4 regions of the Streptomyces sp. NPDC007157 genome follow, and region 3 is predicted to be linked to each of the others. Evidence: riboswitches for the same ligand, from Rfam matches in the RefSeq annotation. Region 3 holds a riboswitch; each other region holds the start of a gene.
The links. Region 3 has a riboswitch for cyclic di-AMP ahead of ABZ642_RS12330 (M23 family metallopeptidase). Riboswitches for the same ligand answer to the same signal wherever they lie in the genome.
Positions count from the first base shown of each region.

Region 1: another riboswitch for cyclic di-AMP. It lies ahead of ABZ642_RS31505 (transglycosylase family protein); the one in region 3 lies ahead of ABZ642_RS12330 (M23 family metallopeptidase).
Region 2: another riboswitch for cyclic di-AMP. It lies ahead of ABZ642_RS24145 (NlpC/P60 family protein); the one in region 3 lies ahead of ABZ642_RS12330 (M23 family metallopeptidase).
Region 4: another riboswitch for cyclic di-AMP. It lies ahead of ABZ642_RS37445 (peptidoglycan DD-metalloendopeptidase family protein); the one in region 3 lies ahead of ABZ642_RS12330 (M23 family metallopeptidase).

Region 1 covers NZ_JBEYFE010000020.1:132,249-137,910, forward strand. The annotation lists gene ABZ642_RS31495 (cytochrome P450) at 1-30, shown strand, start outside; gene ABZ642_RS31500 (transglycosylase family protein) at 352-1,374, shown strand; cyclic di-AMP (ydaO/yuaA leader) riboswitch at 1,568-1,739, shown strand; gene ABZ642_RS31505 (transglycosylase family protein) at 1,743-2,441, shown strand; gene eno (phosphopyruvate hydratase) at 2,903-4,189, shown strand; gene ABZ642_RS31515 (septum formation initiator family protein) at 4,343-4,819, shown strand; gene ABZ642_RS31520 (DUF501 domain-containing protein) at 4,849-5,367, shown strand; gene ABZ642_RS31525 (Ppx/GppA phosphatase family protein) at 5,531-5,662, shown strand, end outside.
Region 2 covers NZ_JBEYFE010000013.1:147,125-152,786, reverse strand. The annotation lists gene pcrA (DNA helicase PcrA) at 1-1,625, opposite strand, end outside; cyclic di-AMP (ydaO/yuaA leader) riboswitch at 1,949-2,122, shown strand; gene ABZ642_RS24145 (NlpC/P60 family protein) at 2,131-3,285, shown strand; partial or broken gene ABZ642_RS24140 (hypothetical protein) at 3,351-3,821, shown strand; gene ABZ642_RS24135 (hypothetical protein) at 3,825-4,178, opposite strand; gene ABZ642_RS24130 (NlpC/P60 family protein) at 4,693-5,662, shown strand, end outside.
Region 3 covers NZ_JBEYFE010000005.1:462,070-467,731, reverse strand. The annotation lists gene trmB (tRNA (guanosine(46)-N7)-methyltransferase TrmB) at 1-558, shown strand, start outside; gene ABZ642_RS12340 (PrsW family intramembrane metalloprotease) at 569-1,894, shown strand; gene ABZ642_RS12335 (aldo/keto reductase) at 2,032-3,003, opposite strand; gene ABZ642_RS12330 (M23 family metallopeptidase) at 3,159-4,196, opposite strand; cyclic di-AMP (ydaO/yuaA leader) riboswitch at 4,206-4,363, opposite strand; gene ABZ642_RS12325 (PP2C family protein-serine/threonine phosphatase) at 4,632-5,662, opposite strand, start outside.
Region 4 covers NZ_JBEYFE010000028.1:104,519-110,180, reverse strand. The annotation lists gene ABZ642_RS37455 (TetR/AcrR family transcriptional regulator) at 1-71, shown strand, start outside; gene ABZ642_RS37450 (SGNH/GDSL hydrolase family protein) at 117-902, opposite strand; gene ABZ642_RS37445 (peptidoglycan DD-metalloendopeptidase family protein) at 1,142-2,104, opposite strand; cyclic di-AMP (ydaO/yuaA leader) riboswitch at 2,109-2,269, opposite strand; gene ABZ642_RS37440 (alpha-galactosidase) at 2,578-4,674, opposite strand; gene ABZ642_RS37435 (tyrosine-protein phosphatase) at 4,848-5,645, shown strand.

The DNA of each region.
Region 1 (5,662 bases), on a different contig from region 3:
CCCGTGAAGTTCACCCCCGACGGCCGATGAGCCCCACAGGCGCCCGCCAGGCCCCGCCGGCGCCCCACCGGCCCTCCACCTTGCCCCCCCGTCGGCGCCCCGCCGGGCCCTCGTCGGCCCTCCACCACGCCCCCGACCACGGCCCGACCGTGCCTCCACCGGCGCCCCACGAATCCCCCCACCTGGCCCTCCACCCGTGAAGATGACCAGCGTTCAACTCTGTGATCTTCACGTGATCTACGCGGCATTAACTTGTGACAAGTGATCGTCTGCCTATACGTTCACCCATCAGTGCGGCGCCCCGGCGGGACCCGTCGCGCCGGTCACCGCTGTCGCTCGAAAGGTTTCCGCATGCTCTCCGGGAACGGTCGTCACCGTCGCCCCCGTCAGGCTCCGGCTCTCCTCGTCGCGGCCGGCGTGACCGGCTCGGCCATCGCCATCCCACTCCTGGGTGCGGCGAGCGCCAACGCGGCCGACGGCAGCACCTGGGACAGGGTGGCCGAGTGCGAGAGCGGCGGCTCCTGGAGCATGGACGCCGGCACCGGCTACTACGGCGGTCTGCAGATGTCCCAGGACGACTGGGACGAGTACGGCGGCCAGGAGTACGCCGCCACGCCGGACCAGGCGAGCCGTTCGCAGCAGATCTCCGTCGCCGAGAGGATCCTCGCGGACCAGGGCACCAAGCCCTGGCGGACCTGTGCCCTGATCGCCGGGCTCTCCTCGGACGACGCCTCGGTGAACGTCGACACGGGCCTCGACGGATCGGGCGACACGTCCGGCTCCTCCGACTCGTCCTCCGGGTTGTCGGATTCATCCTCTTCATCTGGTTCTTCGGATTCATCCGGTTCATCGGATTCCGGCTCGTCCGACTCCTCGTCGGATTCCTCGGGTGTCACGGACTCCGACTCCGCCACCCCGTCCCCGAGTGCGAGTGGCGACTCCGGCAAGGGCGCCCCTGCCGACTCCACGAAGGTGGACAAGTCGGGATCTAAGGGGTCCAGCGCCTCGAAGGCGAGCGAGAGCCCCGTCGTGCCCGAAGCCGATGAGTCGGACAATTCATGGCAGACGGGCAGCTCTTGGGATCTGGTCGACACGGGGGCCGTCGGTAGCGGCGGCAAGCATCGTGGCGGCTCGGCGGACGAAAGCGTGACAAACGGTCAGAGTGTGACTTCTTCCGGCCGTCACGCCTCCCGGGACGCCGGCACCTACACCGTCCGGGACGGCGACACTCTCGCCTCCATCGCCGACTCCCTTGACCTCGACGGCGGATGGCGTGCGCTCTATGCCGCGAACAAGGCGGACATCGGCGCCGACCCGAACGACATCGCCCCCGGTCAGACCCTGAAACTCAGCAGCGAAACGGTCGAAAAGTAGCGGGAGTTGGCACTTCGGACCGCCCTACTTCGAAGTTAAATGTCCGGTTTGGTGAAAGTGTGGGATGAGTCTCAGAAGCCCTGATCATCTTTGAAATTCACCTGATCGCCTGTTTACGGTCAAGGCCGCTCGTCACCACGAGCCCCGGCCGTCGCAACGCCGAGTCCTGCCAGCGGCTGCCCGGGAACAGTCGTCGCGTCAAGCGCCGTAGGCAGGAGCGGGGGACCCAAGGTAAGTGCCGGGACCGGTAGTTGAGACTGCCGTGTCCGGCTCGGGGTGAAGCCGCGCACCGTGAGGTGTGCGGCCGGGCAACTCAACCGGCCCGAACCCGACAGCTCACCTCGCAGGCGTCGGTGAGGGGATCCTTCATGCTGTTTTCCGGCAAGGGCAAGCACCGTCGTCCGTCCAGGGCCACCCGCGCCGCCGCGCTCGCCGGCGTCACCGGTGTCGCCATCGCCGCTCCGCTGATGGCCTCCGGCACCGCCTCCGCCGCCACCGCCTCCGAGTGGGACACCGTCGCCCAGTGCGAGTCCGGCGGCAACTGGGCCATCAACACCGGCAACGGTTACTACGGCGGTCTGCAGTTCTCCGCCTCCACCTGGGCCGCGTACGGCGGTACGCAGTACGCCGCACAGGCCAACCAGGCCACCAAGGCGCAGCAGATCGAGACCGCCGAGAAGGTCCTCGCCGCGCAGGGCAAGGGCGCCTGGCCGGTCTGCGGCACGGGCCTGTCCGGCGCCACCTACACCGGCAGCAGCACCAGCTCCTCCTCTTCCTCCTCCGGCTCCAGCTCCGCGAACAGCGGCACGAGCAGCCGTACGACCGACACTCAGGCCGCCTCCCGCTCCGCCGAGCGTCCGGCCGCCAAGAAGACCGTCACCACCCCGACCGGCAAGAAGGTCAAGAAGGGTGATGGCGAGTACAAGGTCGTCAAGGGCGACACGCTCAGCTCCATCGCCGAGAAGCACCAGGTCAAGGGCGGCTGGCAGGCGCTGTTCAAGCTGAACAAGGACATCGTCGACGACGCCGACTTCATCTACCCGGGCCAGCAGCTGCACCTGAAGTAGGGCGCCCGAAGCGAGCCGAAGCAAGCCGAAGCAATACGAGGGCGCCAGCTGAACCACAGCGCCCGCACAGCCGTGGTCCCCATAGTGGAGACCACGTGAGGGTCACCCCCGTCCCCCACGAGCCCCCGCCCCGGTGCGTTCTCCCCCGTACGCACCGGGGCGGGGTTTCTCTTTGCCGCCCTCGCGCCGCCCTCGCGCCGTCCTCTCGCGGTCCTCGCGCCGTCCTCTCGTGGTCGTCTCGCGATCCTCCCGCGGTCTTCTTCTTGACCCGCTCTTCTTCCGTTCTTCATCGGACCCCCCTTTGTTCCGCACATGAACAATGAGTACCGTCTGTGTGTCCACGGGCCGGTCGGTCGACCGATTGACGGGCCCGGGGCGGTTAGGCTCTAGTCGCAAGGCTGAGCAAGGGCCGACAAGGCCCGCGTGCGCCCGCACAACCAGCGTCAGATCCCAAGAAGGAGATGCTCGTGCCGTCCATCGACGTCGTCGTAGCCCGGGAAATCCTGGACTCCCGAGGCAACCCCACGGTCGAGGTCGAGGTCGGCCTCGACGACGGCAGCACGGGTCGTGCCGCCGTCCCCTCCGGCGCCTCCACCGGCGCCTTCGAGGCCATCGAGCTCCGTGACGGCGACCCCAACCGCTACCTCGGCAAGGGTGTCGAGAAGGCCGTCCTCGCCGTGATCGAGCAGATCGGCCCGGAGCTGGTCGGCTACGACGCCACCGAGCAGCGCCTGATCGACCAGGCGATGTTCGACCTGGACGCCACCGACAACAAGGGCTCGCTCGGCGCCAACGCCATCCTCGGCGTCTCCCTCGCCGTCGCCCACGCCGCCTCCGAGGCCAGCGACCTGCCGCTGTTCCGCTACCTGGGCGGCCCCAACGCGCACCTGCTGCCGGTGCCGATGATGAACATCCTCAACGGCGGCTCGCACGCGGACTCCAACGTGGACATCCAGGAGTTCATGATCGCCCCGATCGGCGCGGAGTCCTTCTCCGAGGCGCTGCGCTGGGGTGCCGAGGTCTACCACACCCTGAAGAAGGTCCTGAAGAACAAGGGCCTGTCCACCGGCCTCGGCGACGAGGGCGGCTTCGCCCCGAACCTGGAGTCCAACCGCGCCGCGCTCGACCTCATCCTCGAGGCGATCAAGCAGGCCGGCTACGTCCCCGGCGAGCAGATCGCGCTCGCGCTCGACGTCGCCGCGTCCGAGTTCTACAAGGACGGCAAGTACGAGTTCGAGGGCAAGTCCCGCTCGGCCGCCGAGATGACCGAGTACTACGAGGAACTCGTCGCCGCGTACCCGCTGGTCTCCATCGAGGACCCGCTGTTCGAGGACGACTGGGCCGGCTGGAAGGTCCTCACCGACAAGCTCGGTGACAAGGTCCAGATCGTCGGCGACGACCTCTTCGTCACCAACCCGGAGCGCCTGGCCCGCGGCATCGAGGACGGCGCCGCCAACGCCCTGCTCGTCAAGGTGAACCAGATCGGCTCGCTCACCGAGACCCTGGACGCCGTCGAGCTGGCCCAGCGCAACGGCTTCAAGTGCATGATGTCCCACCGCTCCGGCGAGACCGAGGACGTCACCATCGCCGACCTCGCCGTCGCCACCAACTGCGGCCAGATCAAGACCGGCGCCCCGGCCCGCTCCGAGCGCGTCGCCAAGTACAACCAGCTGCTGCGCATCGAGGAGATCCTCGACGACGCCGCGGTGTACGCCGGCCGCAGCGCCTTCCCGCGCTTCAAGGGCTGACCCGTCAGGGGCGGCCGGCCCGCTGGGGGCCGACGGTCCGTCAGGGGTCGCTGACCCGTTAAGGGTCAAGGCTGCGCCAGTCGTACGTACGTCCCCGTACCGGTCCCGTACCGTGTGCGGGGACGTACGCGCGTGTGAACGGGAGGCGGGGACATGGCCGTGAAGGACCGGGACCGGTTCTCCACCGCGACCAGGCTGAAGCTGCTCGGCGAGCAGACGGCGGCCCGGGTCTACCGCTCCCAGACCAAGCGGCAGGCCCGCCGCTCCCGGCTGACCGGCCGTGCCGCGCTGCTCGCGATCGTGCTGTGCACGATGATCGTCGCGCTCGCCTATCCGATGCGGCAGTACGTCTCCCAGCGTGCCGAGATCGCCGACCAGGAACGCCAGCAGCAGCAGGCCCGGCAGCGGGTCGAACAGCTGCGGGACGTCAAGGCCCGGTGGCAGGACGACGCGTACGCCGAGCAGCAGATCCGGCAGCGGCTGCACTATGTGATGCCGGGGGAGACCGGCTACATCGTGATCGACCCCGCTGCCGCCAGGCAGGCGCACGCCTACCTCGGGGCGGCCGACCGCCCCTGGTACGCGAACGTCTGGGACGGCGTCGACAAGTCCGACGCGTCCGACCAGTGAACCGACAGAAAGCCACACAGAACACAGTCATGCAAACGCCTCCGCCCTCCACTCCGCGCACCGAGCCGACCGACGCCGACGTCGAGGCCTTCAAGCAGCAGCTCGGGCGGCCGCCGCGCGGGCTGCGGGCGATCGCGCACCGGTGCCCGTGCGGGCAGCCGGACGTCGTGGAGACCGCGCCGCGGCTGCCGGACGGCACGCCGTTCCCGACGCTGTACTACCTGACGTGCCCCAAGGCCGCGTCCGCCATCGGCACCCTGGAGGCCAACGGCGTGATGAAGGAGATGACGGCGCGGCTGGAGAGCGATCCGGAGCTGGCGGCGGCGTACCGGGCCGCGCACGAGGACTACATCCGGCGCCGGGACGAGATCGAGGAGCTGACGGGGTTCCCGAGCGCCGGCGGGATGCCGGACCGGGTGAAGTGCCTCCACGTGCTGGTGGCACACTCGCTGGCGGCGGGGCCGGGCGTGAACCCGCTCGGCGACGAGGCGATCGCCATGCTGCCCGAGTGGTGGGCCAAGGGCGCCTGCGTGATCACCGGCGAGTGACGTCCGCCAAGGGTCTCTGTCCCCTGGACGGTTCCCTCAAGGGTCTCCGTCCCCTGGACGGTTCCCCCAAGGGGCTCCGCCCCCGGACCGCCGAGACCTTTGCACACCCACCAGCCGACTCGGTCCGTCACACGGTCACGTACAGAGTGAGGAACACCCAGCCATGACGCGCGTCGCCGCCATCGATTGCGGTACCAACTCCATCCGGCTGCTCGTCGCCGACGCGAACCCGGAGACCGGGGAACTCGTCGATCTGGACCGGCGGATGGTGATCGTGCGGCTCGGGCAGGGGGTC
Region 2 (5,662 bases), on a different contig from region 3:
TTGAACCGCTTGACGGCGTTGGTCGACCGCGCGGCCATGCCGTACGCCTCGTCCACGCGCTTGAGCGCCTGGGGGAAGCTGATCTTCTCGCGCTGGGCGAGGGCGTCGATCATCGCCTCCGCGCGGTCGCCGATACCGCGCTTGGGGACGTTGAGGATCCGGCGCAGCGGGACGGAGTCCTCCGGGTTGGCCAGCACGCGCAGATACGCCAGGACGTCCCGGACCTCCTTGCGCTCGTAGAAGCGGACACCGCCGACGACCTTGTAGGGCAGGCCGACGCGGATGAAGATCTCCTCGAAGACACGGGACTGCGCGTTCGTGCGGTAGAAGACGGCGACATCGCCGGCCTTCGCCTCCCCCGCGTCCGTCAGACGGTCTATCTCGTCGGCGACGAACTGTGCCTCGTCGTGCTCGGTGTCGGCGACATAGCCGGTGATCTGCGCGCCCGCGCCCGCATTGGTCCACAGGTTCTTCGGGCGGCGGGACTCGTTGCGCTCGATGACCGCGTTGGCGGCGGAGAGGATCGTCTGCGTGGAGCGGTAGTTCTGCTCCAGGAGGATCGTCGTCGCGTTCGGGTAGTCCTCCTCGAATTGGAGGATGTTGCGGATCGTCGCCCCCCGGAAGGCGTAGATCGACTGGTCGGCGTCGCCCACCACGCACAGTTCGGCGGGCGGGAGGTCCTGCTCGCCCGGCGGTACGTCCTCCGCGTGCGCGCCGGTGCCGACCAGCTCGCGCACGAGCGCGTACTGGGCGTGGTTGGTGTCCTGGTACTCGTCCACCAGGACGTGCCGGAAGCGGCGGCGGTAGTGCTCGGCGACGTCCGGGAAGGCGCGCAGCAGGTTGACCGTCGTCATGATCAGGTCGTCGAAGTCGAGGGCGTTCGCCTCGCGCAGCCGCGACTGGTACATGGCGTAGGCCTGGGCGAGGGTCTTCTCGAAGCCGTCGCTCGCCCGGGCGGCGAAGTCCTCCTCGTCGACCAGCTCGTTCTTGAGGTTGCTGACCTGGGCACTGAAGGACTTCGGCGGGAAGCGCTTGGGGTCGAGGTCCAGGTCCCGGCAGACCAGCGCCATCAGGCGCTTGGAGTCAGCCGCGTCGTAGATCGAGAAGGAGGAGGTGAAGCCGAGCTTCTTGCTCTCCCTGCGCAGGATCCGCACGCACGCGCTGTGGAAGGTCATCACCCACATCGCGTTCGCGCGCGGGCCGACGAGGTGCTCGACGCGCTCCTTCATCTCGCCCGCGGCCTTGTTGGTGAAGGTGATCGCGAGGATCTGCCCCGGGTGCACCTGGCGCGCGCCGAGCAGGTGGGCGATGCGGTGGGTGAGCACGCGCGTCTTGCCGGAACCGGCGCCGGCCACGATCAGCAGCGGGGAGCCTGCGTGCACGACCGCCGCGCGCTGGTTCTCGTTCAGCCCCTCCAGGAGGGCGGCCGGGTCCAGGGCCGGGCGGGCGGCGCCGTCGCGGTAGTAGGCGTCCCGGTCCGGGGGCGCGTCGAACTGCCCGCCGAACAGATCGTCCGGAACCGGTTCCGGTACGTGCTCGTCCTCGGGCGGCGGCGGGGGTTCCTCCTCGTGGCCGCGCGGGGACTGGAGGCTCGCCAGGAAGCTGTCGTCAAAGAGGCTGCTCATCGCTCTCCGAGTCTAGGGCGCCCCACCGACAACCGGTCCCCACCCCGGAAACTCACCCCGGTCACCCGCCAGAATCGGCCCCTCACGGTCAGCGATCACACGCCGTGAGCACGGGCCGGCCCGTCAGCGGAGAGCACGGACCACCCGCCCGCACCGGACAAGTCACCGCATACCCTCCCCGATCAACCGATCCGGCCGATCCGCAACACCAAGGTCACGAAAATGTATCGGGCATATCGCACATCAAACTTCACACGGAGCACACGAGTTGGCTAGCGTGCCGAGCAGGCCGTACGACCCCCACCGGCGAACGTCGCCGGGCCGCACGGCCTCCGCCGAGTCCAGGGTGCCGCCGCGTACCCGGAGCCGGGGACCCACACCGAACCTTGGGGTGAATCGGTCCCGACTTCCCACCGGGGAACGGACCGTAGGGCAACCCTTCCGAACCACCCGCCCGAACCCGACAGCTAACTCGGTAGGCGGAGCATGGAAGGAGTCGCCCCCGTTGGCGTCGCACCGCAAGTCGCGTCCGTCCGCAACGCGCGTAGCAGGCATACGCACCCCCGCCCTGGCCACCGCCGCCCTCACCTCCGTGGCGCTGCTCTCCCAGACGGCCAACGCCGCGCCCTCCGAGGACGGCAAGCCCAGCCTGGAGGAGGTCGAGAAGAAGGTCGACGCCCTCTACCGGCAGGCCGAGTCGGCGACCGAGAAGTACAACGCGGCCAAGGAGAAGACCGGAAAGCAGCGCAAGCAGGCCGACACCCTGCTCGACGACGTCGCCGAGCGCACGGACCGGCTCAACAAGGCGCGTGAGGAACTGGGTTCCTTCGCCGCGGCCCAGTACCGCACCGGGACCGGCGCACCCGACACGGCGACGTTCCTGCTCGCGGACAGTCCGCAGGACTACTTCGACCAGACGCAGCTGATGAGCCGGCTGACCTCGCGCCAGAAGGACGCGGTCGACGACTACGCCACACAGCAGTCCGCGACCATGGCGAAGCGGCAGGAGGCCGCCAAGAGCCTGGAGACGCTCACCGAGACCCAGGACGACCTCAAGACCGCCAAGACCACCGTTCAGACGAAGCTGGCCTCCGCGCGGGAGCTGCTGTCGCAGCTGACGGCCCAGGAGAAGGCGCGGCTGGCGGAGATCGAGAAGCAGCAGCAGGCGGCAGCGGCACGCAAGGCGGCGGAGCTCGCGAAACAGCAGGCGGCGGCCGCGAAGGATGCTTCGTCGTCATCGACGTCGACCTCCAGCGGCTCCTCTTCGTCCTCTTCTTCCTCCTCGTCCGACTCCGCCTACGGGACGAAGGCGGCCAAGGCGATCGCCTTCGCCCGTGCGCAGGTCGGTAAGCCGTACGTCTGGGGCGCCACCGGCCCCGGCTCCTACGACTGCTCCGGCCTCTCCCAGGCCGCCTGGAAGGCCGCGGGCGTCTCCCTGCCGCGCACCACGTACGACCAGGTGAACGCCGGCACCACCGTCTCCCTCGCCGACGCCCAGCCCGGCGACCTGGTCTTCTTCTACGACGACGTCAGCCACGTCGGCGTCTACATCGGCAACGGCATGATGATCCACGCCCCGAAGCCCGGCGCGTACGTCCGGGAGGAGTCGATCTACTACGGCGGCGAGTCGATCATCCACAGCGTGGTGCGACCGGCCTGAAAGGCGCCTGCGACCGGCTCAAGAGGCGCGGGCACGCGCACGCGCGCATTTCGTGGGGCTGCATCTGGCGGGGGCTGGTGCTGTACGGGTTCGCCGTGGCCCGTTTCGAGTGGCGGCAGGTGATCGCGGGGGCAGGCGACCACTGGGTCGCGGGCGGCGCGCCCGCGATCTCCGCGCTGGCCGGGGCAAGGCTGCTGGCCGCCGACAGCGCCCGGCTGTACCTGTGGAACGACGACGACCGGGGCGTTCTGCGCACGGTGACGGTGGCGCTGCTCGTCCTGGCCCTGGCCTGGTACGTCGTACTGCTGGCCGCCGAGGTGGCGCGACCCCGGCCGCGTTACGACGTACGCCGCTGGGCGACGGTGTTCACGATGGGGTTGACGGCCGCGGCGATGCTGTCGGTCGCGACCGCCGTCGGCGTCCCGTGGCTGAGATGGCCGGGGCGGGTCCTGGCGTGGGTCGCGGTGGCGGCCTGGCCGGCGGTGACCGCCGGCGCGGTGACGGCCGCCCGCGCCGCCCTCAGGAGGGCTTCCTGAGGGTCACGTCCACAGCACGGCGATGAAGATGTTCACCATGGTCAGCAGGCCCACCAGGCCGAAGGCACCCTTCTCCACCTTCTCGTCGTCCCGCTTCACGTAGACGAGCCCGAGGATCACGATCAGCAGCGCGAGCTTCACGCCGATCTTGACGGTGTTGACGTGGTGGTCGTCGGCCTCGTTGAGGCCGACCAGGATCACGCCGGTCGCGAGCATGGTGAACGCGCCGTGCAGCATCCCGGGGACGAAGCGGGCCGTGCCCTGGCCCATCGCCTTCATCTGGGTGAGGAAACCGCCGAGGAGCGCGGCGATGCCGATGATGTGCAGGCCGACGAAGAGATGGATGAGTACGCCCATGGCCCCGGAGCCTAATCAGGGCCCCCCGGGTCGCCGGTCACCGGCCCCTCCCTCCGCACCCGCCGCCGCCCGTCGCCTGTCGCCGACCGCCGCTGCCCGCCGTCCACCGTCCGCCGCCACGGCATCGCATATATGCACCCCATAGCACCCCGCGCGCCCCGCTCGCCCCGGAACCGCCGCTTCGGTCATCCGGCCCCGTGAAGCCGACGGGTCCGGACCGGAATCCCGGTCACATAGCGTCGGGTAACGATCCGGTCACACCAATTCCGCGCATCGCGTTACCAGGCCGACACAGACCGGTTTAGCGTCCTCCCCCAGGTGACCGACTCCCCACCGCCGCCCGGGCCAGGGGCGGCAGTCGGACACCACCGCCGAGAAAGTCCGGCGGCGGCCCGCTCCCCCTGTGCGGGCCGCCGCCGGACGCGTAATCCGCACCCCTGCGGCCGTATACGCGCTCCCCCTGGCGTGCGTACGGACCACACGGCGGTCGTACGAAAGGACGTGACCAGTCCAGGTGGCAGCGCACCGCAAGCCCCGACAGCGCTCGCTCAGCGGCAGTACGGCCCGCACGGCCGTCACCCTCGCCCTGGCGGGCGCGGCCACCGCGACGGGCTTCGAAGGGACCGGACACGCCGAGCCGCAACTGACACCGGCGCAGGTGAAGGCCAAGGTGGACCAGCTGTACCAGGAGGCCGAGGCGGCCACCGAGAAGTACGACGGAGCGAAGGAGAAGGCCGACGCCGCCCAGCAGCGGCTCAAGGCGTTGCAGGACGAGACCGCCCGCAAGCAGGACAGGCTCAACTCCGCGCGGGACGCGCTCGGTCTGGCCGCGGCCGCGCAGTACCGCGACGGCGGTATCGACCCGGCGTGGCAACTGGCGCTCTCCAGCGATCCCGACCGGTACCTGGACAACGCCGCGTTCGCCGAACGGGCCGGTGCCGCGCAGGCCGGCGCGGTGGCGCGGGTGCGCCGACAGCTGCGGGAGATCGAGCAGTTGCGCGGCGCGGCGCACGTCGAGCTGGCCTCGCTGCGATCCCGGCAGGCCGAGCTGAAGCGGCAGAAGACCACCGTCACCGGCAAGCTGGCCGAGGCCCGGCGGCTGCTGGACCGGCTCTCGCCGCAGCAGCGGGCGGCGGTCACGGCGGACGGCGACTCCGCGCGCGCCTCCCGTTCGGCCTCCGGCGCCCGCGCCACCCTGGCCCCGGGCGGCGTCACGGCCTCCGACTCCCGTGCCGCGGCCGCCGTGGCGTACGCCTACGCCAAGCTCGGCAGCCCCTACGTCTGGGGCGCGACCGGCCCCGACGCCTTCGACTGCTCGGGACTCGCCCAGGCCGCCTACCGCTCCGCCGGCGTCTCCCTCCCCCGTACCACCTACGCCCAGATCAACGCCGGCCGCCGCGTCTCCCGCTCCGAACTCCAGCCGGGCGACCTGGTGTTCTTCTACTCGGGCATCAGCCACGTCGGCATCTACATCGGCAACGGCC
Region 3 (5,662 bases):
ATCGGGTTCGGGATGGGTGAGGCGACCGCGCAGATGGCCGCCGGGGACCCGGGCACCAACATCCTCGCCGTCGACGTGCACACGCCGGGACAGGGGAACCTGCTCAACCTCGCCGACCAGAACGGGCTCTCCCACATCCGGGTCGGCAACGGGGACGCGATCATCCTGCTCCGGGAGATGCTCACGCCCGACTCGCTGGACGGGCTGCGGGTGTACTTCCCGGACCCCTGGCCCAAGAAGCGGCACCACAAGCGGCGGCTGATCCAGCCCGAGTTCCTCGACCTCGCCGCGACCCGGCTCAGGCCGGGGGCGATCGTGCACTGCGCGACGGACTGGGAGCCGTACGCCGAGCAGATGCTCGAAGTGCTCGACGCGCACCCGGCGTTCGAGAACACCCAGGCCGAGGGCGGTTTCGCGGCGCGTCCCCCGTACCGGCCGCTGACCCGTTTCGAGGGGCAGGGGCTGGACAAGGGACATGTGGTGAACGATCTGCTCTTCCGTCGCGTACAGCATCCGGTGCAGCAGGGCGATCAGCACCGACTGGAGTCACCTCGTTAGGGTCGATGCCGTGGCCACCTCCCCGCCGCCGTACCCGCCGTATCCGTCGTACCCTCCGGACCCCACCGGCGCCGGGCTGCGGCATCCTCGCTGGTGGCAGCGGCGCTGGGTGCGGTACGGGGCGCTGAGCACCCTGCTCGCCCTGTCCGGCCTGGTCATCCTCGCGCTGGTGCGGGAGCAGACGGGCACGGAGGGCTTCCTCGTCGGGCTCGGTCTCGCGGTGCTGCCCGTGCCGCTGCTGATAGCCGCGTTCCGCTGGCTGGACCGGGTCCAGCCCGGGCCCTGGCGGAACCTGCTGTTCGCGTTCGCCTGGGGGGCGTGTGCGGCCGCGCTGATAGCGATCGTCGCCAACAGTTTCGCGACCCGCTGGATAGCGACGGCGACCGCGGACCCGAGCAGCGCGGACACGCTCGGGGCGACCGTGATAGCGCCGATCGTCGAGGAGTCCGCCAAGGGCGCGGCCGTGCTCCTGGTCTTCCTGTTCCGCAGACGGGACTTCACCGGGATCGTCGACGGGGTGGTGATAGCCGGGGTCACCGCCACCGGCTTCGCGTTCACCGAGAACATCCTCTACCTCGGTACGGCCTTCGGGACCGACCGGCTGACCGGCGGCACCGGCATCGCCTCCGTCACGGCCGCGACGTTCTTCGTGCGTATCGTCATGTCCCCCTTCGCGCACCCCCTGTTCACCGTCCTCACCGGCATCGGGTTCGGCATCTCCGCGTTCTCCGGGGAAGGGCAGCGGGTGCGCCGCGTGCTCGTGCCGGTCGCCGGGCTGCTGCTCGCGATGAGCATGCACGCGTTCTGGAACGGCTCGTCGACGTTCGGGCGGTACGGGTTCTTCGCCGTGTACGGCATGTTCATGGTGCCGGCGTTCGGGCTGCTGACCTGGCTGGCGGTCTGGACCCGGCAGCGGGAGCTGCGGACCGTGCGGGAGGAGCTGCCGGCGTATGTGTACGCCGGGTGGCTGGGCGCGTCCGAGCCGTTCGTGCTCGGCTCGATGCGGGCGCGGCAGATGGCCCGGGAGTACGCCGCGTACCACTTCGGCAAGCCGGCGGGGCGCGCGGTCGCCGAGTACGAGGCGTACGCGACGACGCTCGCCCTGCTGCGCCGCCGGGGACGGCGGGGACGGGCCGGCGCCGACTTCGTGGTGCGGGAGCGGGAGCTGCTGACGGAACTGTGGAGCCGACGCGAGCTGGTCCGCCCCGCCCTGGGCTACGCGGCCCGCACGGCCGCACCGAAAAGCTGGCCGGTATCCCCGCCGCCGGCGTACGGGGCCCCGGGATGGCACGCGGCTGCGGTGCCGTATCCGTCCTACAACCCGTACCGGAGCTAGTGCAGGCCCCCGGTACCCCAGGGCCCCGGAGGGCTCGGCACCGCCGGAAGAGGCCGCGCGCGGTTGCCGCGGGAAGCCGCGGAAGCCGCGCGGGCCGAGCGCGGGCGCCGCGGGAAACCGCGGAAGGAAAGTGAGCGTCAGGCGGAAGCCGCCGTCAGCTGTGTCAGTTCCTGCTCCGTCAGCTCCAGGTCCGCCACCCCCAGCAGCGCCGGGAGCTGTGCCACCGCGCGGGCCGAGGCGATGGGGGCCGTGACGGTGGGCTGGGCCGCCAGCCAGGCCAGGGCGACCGTGGGGACCGGGGCGGAGTGGGCCTCGGCGATCTCGTCGAGGGCCGTCAGCACCTTCTGGCCCCGCTCGGTCTCCAGGTACTGGGCGGCGCGGCCCGCGCGGGGGCTGTCGACCGTCGTGCCGGGGCGGTACTTGCCGGTGAGGAAGCCGGCGGCCAGGGAGAAGTACGGGACCGCCGCGAGGCCGGTGCGGGAGGCCAGCTCTTGGAGGGGGCCCTCGTAGGTGTCGCGGGAGACCAGGTTGTAGTGGGGCTGGAGGGCGACGTACCGGGCGAGACCCTCGCGGTCGGAGAAGTCCAGGGACTCCTGGAGCCGCTCGGCGGTGATGTTGGACGCGGCGATGTGCCGGACCTTGCCCGCCCGCACCAGTTCGTCCAGCGCGCCGATGATCTCCTCGACCGGGATCTCGGGCTTGTCGAAGTGCGTGTAGTACAGGTCGATGTAGTCGGTGCCCAGGCGGCGCAGGGACGCGTCGGCGGCGGCCTTGATGTTGGCGCCCGACAGACCCGGGTAGTCGGGGTGCTGGCTGACCTTCGTCGCGATCACGACGTCCTCGCGGTTGCCGCGCGCCTCGACCCACTTGCCGATGACGGTCTCGGACTCGCCGCCCTTGTGGCCCTCGATCCAGGCCGAGTACGAGTCGGCCGTGTCCACGAAGTTGCCGCCCGCCGCCGTGTACGCGTCCAGGACGGCGAAGGAGGCGGCCTCGTCGGCGGTCCAGCCGAAGACGTTGCCGCCGAGGCAGAGCGGGAAGACCTCCAGGTCGGAGGCGCCGAGCTTGCGGAGAGAGCGGGAAGCGGGAGAAACGGAAGAAGGGGTCATGCCTCAGTTCAACATCGGCCGCCTGCGGACCGATGCCGCCGCAACGCGAAGTTCTCGTAAAAGCGGAAGGCCCTGGCCGGCCTCCGGGTACACCGAACCGGCAGCCCTGACGTCGGGGGGTTGTCGTCAGGGCCGCCGGGGATCAGTGGGGTCCGTCAGGGGTTGAGGCCCTTGCCGTGCAGCCAGGTCATCGGGTCGATGCCGGTGGCCTGGCCGTTCGGGTGGACCTCCAGGTGGAGGTGCGGGCCGGTGACGTTGCCGGTGGCGCCCACCCGGCCGATGACGTCACCGGTGGCGACCTTCTGGCCGACCTTGACGCCGATCGAGGACTGGTGGCAGAACCACAGCTCGGTGCCGTCGTCCAGGGTGATGATCGTGCGGTAGCCGTACGAGCCGGCCCAGCCGGCCTCCGTGACGGTGCCGCTGTGCACGGCCTTGATCAGCGTGCCGGTGGGCGCCGCGAAGTCGAGGCCGGTGTGGTAGCCGGAGGCCCACATGGAGCCGGCCTGCCCGAAGGTGCCGGTGATCGTGTAAGAGACGACCGGCAGCGTGTACTGCTTGGCCAGCGCGGCGAGCCGCTTCTGCTCGGCCCGCGCCTTCTCGGTGGCCTGCGCCTGCTCCTTGGCGTCGGCAGCCTTGGCGGCCGCCGCCTTCTCCGCCTTGGCCTCCGCGTCGGAGACCGCCTTGTCGGCGGCGGCCACGGCCTTGGCGGTGGCCTTGACGTCGAGCTGGGTCTGCTGCTGCTCGGCCTGGGCGATGATCCGGCTGCGCAGCGCCTCACCGGCGTCGGAGGAGGAGTCCGCGTCGGTGGCGGTGGTCGTCTTGGTGACGCTGCTGAGGGCGGTCTGGGTGGCGTGGTGGCCGCCACCCTCGCCGAGCAGGGAGTCGACGGAGGACGGCAGGTCGGGCAGCGAGATGGAGACCGGCGGCTTGCCGGTGTTGGCGCTGGCCATGCCGCCCGCGCCGACGGCGGCGATGACGCCGACGCCGAGGACCGTGGAGCTGCGGGCGAGCCCGCCGCCGCGCTGCTTGGCGACCCGGTGCCGGCCGCGTACCGGGGCGAGGGACTCCTCGGTGGGGTTCCACTCCTCCCAGGGGCCCTCGTCGGTGCGGTAGCCGCCGTAGCCGTAGGTCTCGGGTTGACGCTGGCTGGGCACGAACGGGGCTGTCGGGGCAGGCCGGTTGGACGCCACGCGGGCGCGCTCCTTTCCTTCCGCCGCCTACCGGGTTAGCTGACGGGTTCGGAGCGGGAAGGTCTCCTACGCGCGTATACCGGCCGATTTCTGCCGACGGCAGCCGTGCGATTCACCCCAAGGTGGTGGTTCCCCGGTTCCCTTGCGGGATTCGGCGCGTGCGCACGGAGCCGTCGCGGGTGACGGCTGGGACGACCGCGCTGCGTTATCGAACGTTAATAGACCCAGCTATCAGATTCCAAGCTGTTCGCCTTGATCATTATGCTTTCAAAGCGTGGACTTACCTGCCACGAACGACCAAAAACGGTCGAGTTGACCATGCGTTCTGTTCGGCTCAGGAGTCACACGCGTTTTGATGGTGACTCAGACGTTATGCGGAGGGCGGCCATCCGTGCACTGTGGGTGACAATCCCCAGTACGGCCCGGTGACCGCGCTCAGAGCCGCCGTACGGCGAGCAGCGCCATGTCGTCCGTCATGCCGCCGCCGGTGTGCCGGCGCACCTCGGCCGCGAGCCGGGCCAGCAGCGGGCCGGGGGCGGTGACGACCCGGCCGGTCAGCCGCCGCTCGAGGTCGTAGAACCGGCCGTGCGCGTCCCGCGCCTCGGAGAGCCCGTCGGTGTGCAGCAGCAGCGTGGCCCCACTCGGGAACGCGTGCTCGGCGGCCCGGTCCGGCCAGACCCCCAACTCGCCCAGCCCCAGCGGCAGCGCGGCCTCGGGCACTCCTACCGGGCTCACCCTGCCGTCGCCGTACAAGAGCAGGGGCGGCGGATGGCCGCGGTTGACGACCCGGACCGTGCCGTCGCCGTGCGGGAGTTCGGCGAGCACCGCGGTGGTGAATCCCTCGAACGCGTCGACGCCGCCGCGCCGGACACCCTCGCGGGCCAGCGCCCGCTCCAGCCGCCCCGCCACCGCCTCCAGCGTGGCCTCCTGCTCGGCGGCCTCCCGGAACGCGCCGATCACCACGGCTACGGCGGCGACCGCGCCCATGCCCTTGCCGCGGACGTCGCCGACGACCAGCCGCACGCCGTACGGGGTGTCCTGGACGGCGTACAGGTCGCCGCCGATGAAGGCGTCCTCCTGGGCCGCCTCGTAGCGGGCGGCGATCTCGAGGCCACCGATCCGCTCGGGGGGCTCGGGCAGCACCGCCCGCTGGGAGGCCTCCGCGATCTGGCGGGCGGAGGCGAGGCGCTGGTCACCGAGGCGGACGATCCGGTTGATGCCGGCGGCGAGGACGGCGACGGTGGCCACCGTCGCCATCTCGGTGACACCGTCCACGCCGGGCAGCAAGCCGAAGCGGGCGTGCACGGCGTAGGCGACGAGGAAGGACACGACGCCGGTCAGGACGGTGGTGCGGAGGGAGGAGAGGGGCGCGGCGATCAGCGGGGCGGCCGTGAAGAAGGGGATCGCGGTGAAGGCGGGCGGGGTGCGGACGTCATAGAAGACGCCGGCCGCGATCAGCAGGGCGG
Region 4 (5,662 bases), on a different contig from region 3:
CGCGTGTCCGGGCGCAGGAGTGGGTCGACGAGGCGCTGGCGCGCGAACTGGGGCTGCCCGAGGAGCAGTGAGGGGCGGCCCCGTCAGGATGCCGCCCCTCACCCGCTCCCACGGCCTCAAGCCACGGAAGCGATCCGCATCTTGATGTCGTCCGGGGAGAGCGTCCCCTTGGCCGTCACATGGTCGCCCGACGACTCGCCGCGCAGCCGCCGTCCGATCCACGGCACCAGGTACTCACGGGCCCAGTGCACGTCGTCGCGGCGGACCTCCAGGGTGCCGCGGGGCGGCAGCGGCGGCCACGGCTGGTCCGGGTCGGCCGGCACCTCGACGCCGAGCGCCTGACCGGCCCGCAGCGCCACCCGCGTGTGCCCCTCGGGAGACAGGTGCAGCCGGTCGCCGTCCCAGGCCCGCCGGTCCTGCACGGTCTTCAGGGACCACAGGTCGAGAACCGGGCAGCCGTACCGGTCGGCGATGGCCCGGACATGCCCGTTGTAGGTGGCGATCTTGCCGCGCAGATGCTTGAGGACGGGCACGCCCCGGGTGTCGAACCCGGTGGTCACCAGAACCGTGCCGACGGCCTCGGTCAGTTGGGCCACGGCCCGCTCGAACCGCTCGGCCACCTCGTCGGGGTCGGTGCCGGGGCGGATGATGTCGTTGCCGCCCGCGGCGAAGGAGACCAGGTCCGGGGCGAGTTCCAGGGCCTGCGGCACCTGGTCCGCCACGATCTGGTCGAGCAGCTTCCCGCGCACCGCGAGGTTGGTGTACTCGAAGTCGCCCTCGGGCTGCCGGTCCGACAGCAGAACCGCGAACCGGTCCGCCCAGCCGACGAAGGCCCCGTCGGGGCCGGGGTCGCCCACGCCCTCGGTGAAGCTGTCCCCCACCGCCACGTACGACCCGATCACTGATGCCTTGTCACTCTTCGAATCGTCTGCCACATCGGACCATGATTCACCTTCGACTGTGACCTACGCGACCGTAATAAGGGGTTGACGAACGGTGAGATAAGACACGCCTAAATACTCGACCAAGCCAGGAATAACCCTCTGGACAGGGGCGTTGAAGGGTCGATCCCCCGAAGGCCGGACCCGGGGATCGGGGGTCCGGCCTACGGAGTGCGTGTCAGATCAGTGGGGGTTCCGGATCAGCCGACGGTGACGCCCTTGGAGCGGAGGTAGCCGACCGGGTCGATGTCGGAGCCGTAGTCGGGGCTGGTCCGGATCTCGAAGTGGAGGTGCGGGCCGGTCACGTTGCCGGTGGCGCCGGAGAGACCGACCTGCTGGCCCGCGGTCACGGTCTGGCCGACCGAGACGGAGAGCGCGGAGAGGTGGCCGTACTGCGCGTAGTAGCCGTCGGCGAGCCTGATGACGACCTGGTTGCCGTAGGCGCCGCCCCAGCCGGCCGTGACGACCGTGCCCGTGCCGACGGCCTTGACCGGGGTGCCGGTCGGGACGACGAAGTCGACGCCGGTGTGGTAGCCGCTGGACCACATGCTGCCGGCCACGTGGTAGCCGGTGCCGATGGCTCCACCGGTGACAGGAAGGTTGAAACCGGAGGCGGTCGTCGTCGACGTGTCCGAGGAGGAGGCCGCGTTCGAGGACGACGACGAGGAGGGGGCGGAGGACCGCGAGTCGGGCCGCGCGTGGGACCGCGTCCCGGACCGGGAGTCCGAGCTCGGGGTGTCCGTCGTCGCGGCGTGGCGGCCGCCGAGCGTGAGCTTGAGACCGGGGTGGATCAGCGAGGGGTTGTCGCCGACCGCCTGCCGGTTGTCGGCGTAGAGCCGGGGCCAGCCGCCGTCGACGTGGTGGTCGCGGGCGATCTTCGAGAGATAGTCGCCGGGCACCACCGTGTAGACGCGGTGCGTGGAATTCCCGGTGCCGGAATCCTGGACGGCGGTCTTCTGAGCGGCGGCCTTTCGCACGGCGGTCTTCTCGACGGCCGGAAGCGACTGCGTGGTCTTTTCGGAGACGGACTGCGAGGTGGCCGCGTGGGCGCCGGTGGCCCCCATGAGCGGCAGAGCCAGCGCGGCGCCACCGGTTCCGGCGACGGCCATCGAGCGGGTGAAACGCTGGGACTTGGGGCGGCGGTGCTTACCCTTCGCGGGCATGACGCATTCCTCTCCGGCGCCTACGAGGTGAGCTGTCGGGTTCGGGCTGGAGCTGCCCGGCCACGCGGGAAGACGTGGCTACACCCCTAGCCGCCCCGGGAACCGGAACAGGCGGTCATACCTGGTGGGTCCCCCGCTCCTGCCGAGCACGGGTGAGTGTGTGTGGGGACTCCGGGCGGCGGCAGGATTCGGCGTTCCGTCCGGATGCGTGGCGAACGTAAGCGAGTAGGACGCACGTAAACAAGGGGTAGGTTCCGTCTGTCCGAGTTTCGCTTGATCCGTTACGGGAATAACCGGTCACCCTCCGTGAATTCCAGCCTTACGTGCTTTTCTAATCACCTTGAAAAGCACGGGAATTACGTGAACATGACGCGCGACGGACGGTCACGAATATGACGCTCCTCACGCACGTCACACCACGTCCCCTTATTCCAGACCGAGTTGCAATGAAGACACCAATTCGGACAGAAGGCTCAGATGCGACGTAGCCGGAGAACCGTCGCATCCAGGTCGCCGCACAGCTCCGTACGCAGCCCGTGGTGCAGCAGAACGGCACCTCGATGCACTTCGCCCGTTTCGCGGCATTCGTACGATGCGGTCGGGTCGAGTCCGCGCAGCCGCAGGGCCGGCATCGGCTCGCCGTAGCTCTGCGCCTGGAGCCAGGCGAGGACCACGGTCTCGTCGCCGAGCGTGTACTGGACCGCGCTGAGCCCGCCGGTCGGCGGCCGCAGCCGGAACTGGTCGCCGCGCTGCACCAGGGGCCGGATGTCCTTGTAGAGCTCCACCCAGCGGCCGGCCTCGGCCAGCTCCTCCTCGGTCCACTGCGAGAGGTCGCCGCCGACGCCGAGCGCCCCGGCCATGGAGCTGACGAAGCGGAAACGCAAACTGCTGACCCGGCCGTTGAGCTGGTGGTTCGGGCTGTCGGTGACCCAGGCGGACATCACCCGGGCCGGGTGGATCTGGCTGAAGCCGTGCTGGATGGCGAGCCGGTCCAGCGGGTCGGTGTTGTCGGAGGTCCACACCTCGTCGGTACGGCTCATGATGCCGAGGTCGATCCGGCCGCCACCGCCGGAGCAGGACTCGATGGCGACGTTCGGGTGGGCCGCCCGGATCCGGTCGAGCAGGGCGTACAGCCCGCGGACATGGTCGACCCACAGGCGCTGCGGGTAGGGCTCACCGGGCCAGCCCGCGTCGGTGAAGCAGCGGTTGAAGTCCCACTTGACGTAGTCGATCGGGGCGCTGGACAGCAGGGTGTCGAGCTGCTCCCAGAGGTACTCCTGGACGTCCTCGCGGGCGAGGTTGAGGACGAGCTGATTTCGGAGTTCCGTCCGCTTTCGCCCCTTCTGGTACTGCACCCAGTCGGGGTGCGCGCGGTACAGGTCGCTGTCCGCGTTGACCATCTCGGGCTCGACCCAGATGCCGAACTGCATGCCGAGAGCGTGCACGTATTCAGCGAGGGGCTTGAGGCCCTTGGGGAAGCGGTCCGGGTTGGGCGTCCAGTCGCCGAGGCCCGCGCGGTCGCTGGTGCGGGCACCGAACCAGCCGTCGTCGACCACGAACAGCTCGACGCCGATCGCGGCGGCCCGGCGGGCGAGGGTGGCCTGCTGCTCCTCGGAGATGTCGAAGGTGGTGGCCTCCCAGGAGTTGAACAGCACCGGCCGGTCCCGGTCGGCGTCGGGGATGACGTACGCCCGCTGGTAGGCGTGCCAGGCCCGGCTGGCCCCGCCGAAGCCGCCGTCGGTCCACAGGCCCGCGAAGACCGGGCTGGTGTACGACTCGCCCGCGGCCAGCATCAGCAGGCCCGAGTCGTCGTAGCCGGCCCCACCGGTGATCTGCACGCGCGCGTCGGGGAGTTGGGCGACGGCGATCCGCCAGGAGCCGGACCAGCCGAGGGCGCAGCCCCAGACCTCGCCGCGCTCCTCGGTGGCGTCGGTGTCGAGGGCGACCCAGGGCAGGTGCTGGTGGCTGGTGTGGCCGCGGCGGCTGCCGATGACCTTCTCGCCGTAGGTGAGCGGCGCGCTGGTGAGGCGGGACTCGGCGGCCCAGCGGCCGTGCAGCTGGGAGAGCCGCCAGCCCTCGCGGTCCGGGAGCGTCCAGGCGGCGGGGTCGGCACGCAGCAGCTCCAGGCGCGCGTCTCCCTGGTTGTCGACGGTCACCCAGCGCTCGACGACGTCGCCGCGCATCCGGTAGTGCAGGGTGATGAGGATCCCGTCGTCCCGGAAACGCAGGCGGAGCCCCGCACCGTCCGCGGTCTCCCCGGCGCCGCCGTCCGTCTCGTACGACTCGAAGGTCCACTCGGTGCCGCGGCGCTCCTCGGTGCGCACGGACAGCGCGGGGCGGACGAAACGGGGACCGCCCTCGACTGGGTACTCCTCACGGCCGTCCAGCGGGGACTCGAACGCCCAGTAGCCGGGCAGCGCCCGGGTGCTGAGCTCCTCGGCGTCGGCGAGCCCGATCTTCGGGCCCCAGTGGAGGTGGAGCAGTTCGTCGTCCTCCGTGAGGTGCAGCGCGTAGCTGCTGCCCGGGCCCGACAGGAGCCAGGTACGACCGTTTTCGGCGATGTCCACCACGAGAAACCTCACACAGGTGCCAACAGATCCGCTCAAGCACCAACATCATCAAGGGCGCAGGGCCCGGTGGCAACGCCTGTGGACAACTCATTGCCCGTGGAAACCGATGTCGTATGGTCGATCCAGTGCCCGTCGACGAGCAGCGCCGACGGGGCCGACCGGGAGGAGCCCCCGTGACGCAGCAGGTCCCGTCGACCGAGCCCGAGCTGGCCGGTGTGCGCAACTTCCGCGACGTGGGCGGCCTGCCGACCGCGGACGGGCGCCGGGTCCGGCACGGTGTGCTGTTCCGCAGCGGGCATCTGGCGCACGCGACGGAGCAGGACGCGGAGTTCCTCGCCTCCCTCGGCCTGCACACGATCTTCGACTTCCGCAACGCGGCCGACCAGAAGCTGGAGGGCCCGGACGTCGAGCTGCCCGGCGTGCGGAACGTGAACCTGCCGCTGACCGACCCGGCACACGGCGCCGAGTTCTGGACGATGGTCCGCGAGGGCGACATCGAGCAGCTGCGCGGCCTCCTGGGCGACGGCAAGGCCGCGAACCGGATGGTCAGCTCGTACCGCACGATCGTCAGGGAACGCACCGACGAGCACTCGCGCGTGCTGCACGGTCTCGCCGAGGACAGCGTCCCGGCGCTGATGCACTGCGCGGCCGGCAAGGACCGGGCGGGCGTCTCCATAGCCGTGACGCTCCTGGCGGTGGGCGTGGAGCGGGACGCGATCCTCGCCGACTACCTGGAGTCCAACGCCAAGCACCGCCGCTACAAGGTGCGGCGCAGCGGCGGCGGTGACAGCGCGTACGGCCCCGAGGTGATGGAGCTGCTGAGCCCGCTCTTCGAGGCCCGCGCGGAGTATCTGACGGCGGCCTTCGAGAGCATCGAGGAGACGTGGGGTGACGTCGACACGTACCTGGAGCAGGGCCTGAAGCTCACCCCGGAGACCCGCGAGCGGCTGCGCGGGCGCCTCCTCGACTGAGGCCGGGCGGCCGGGCG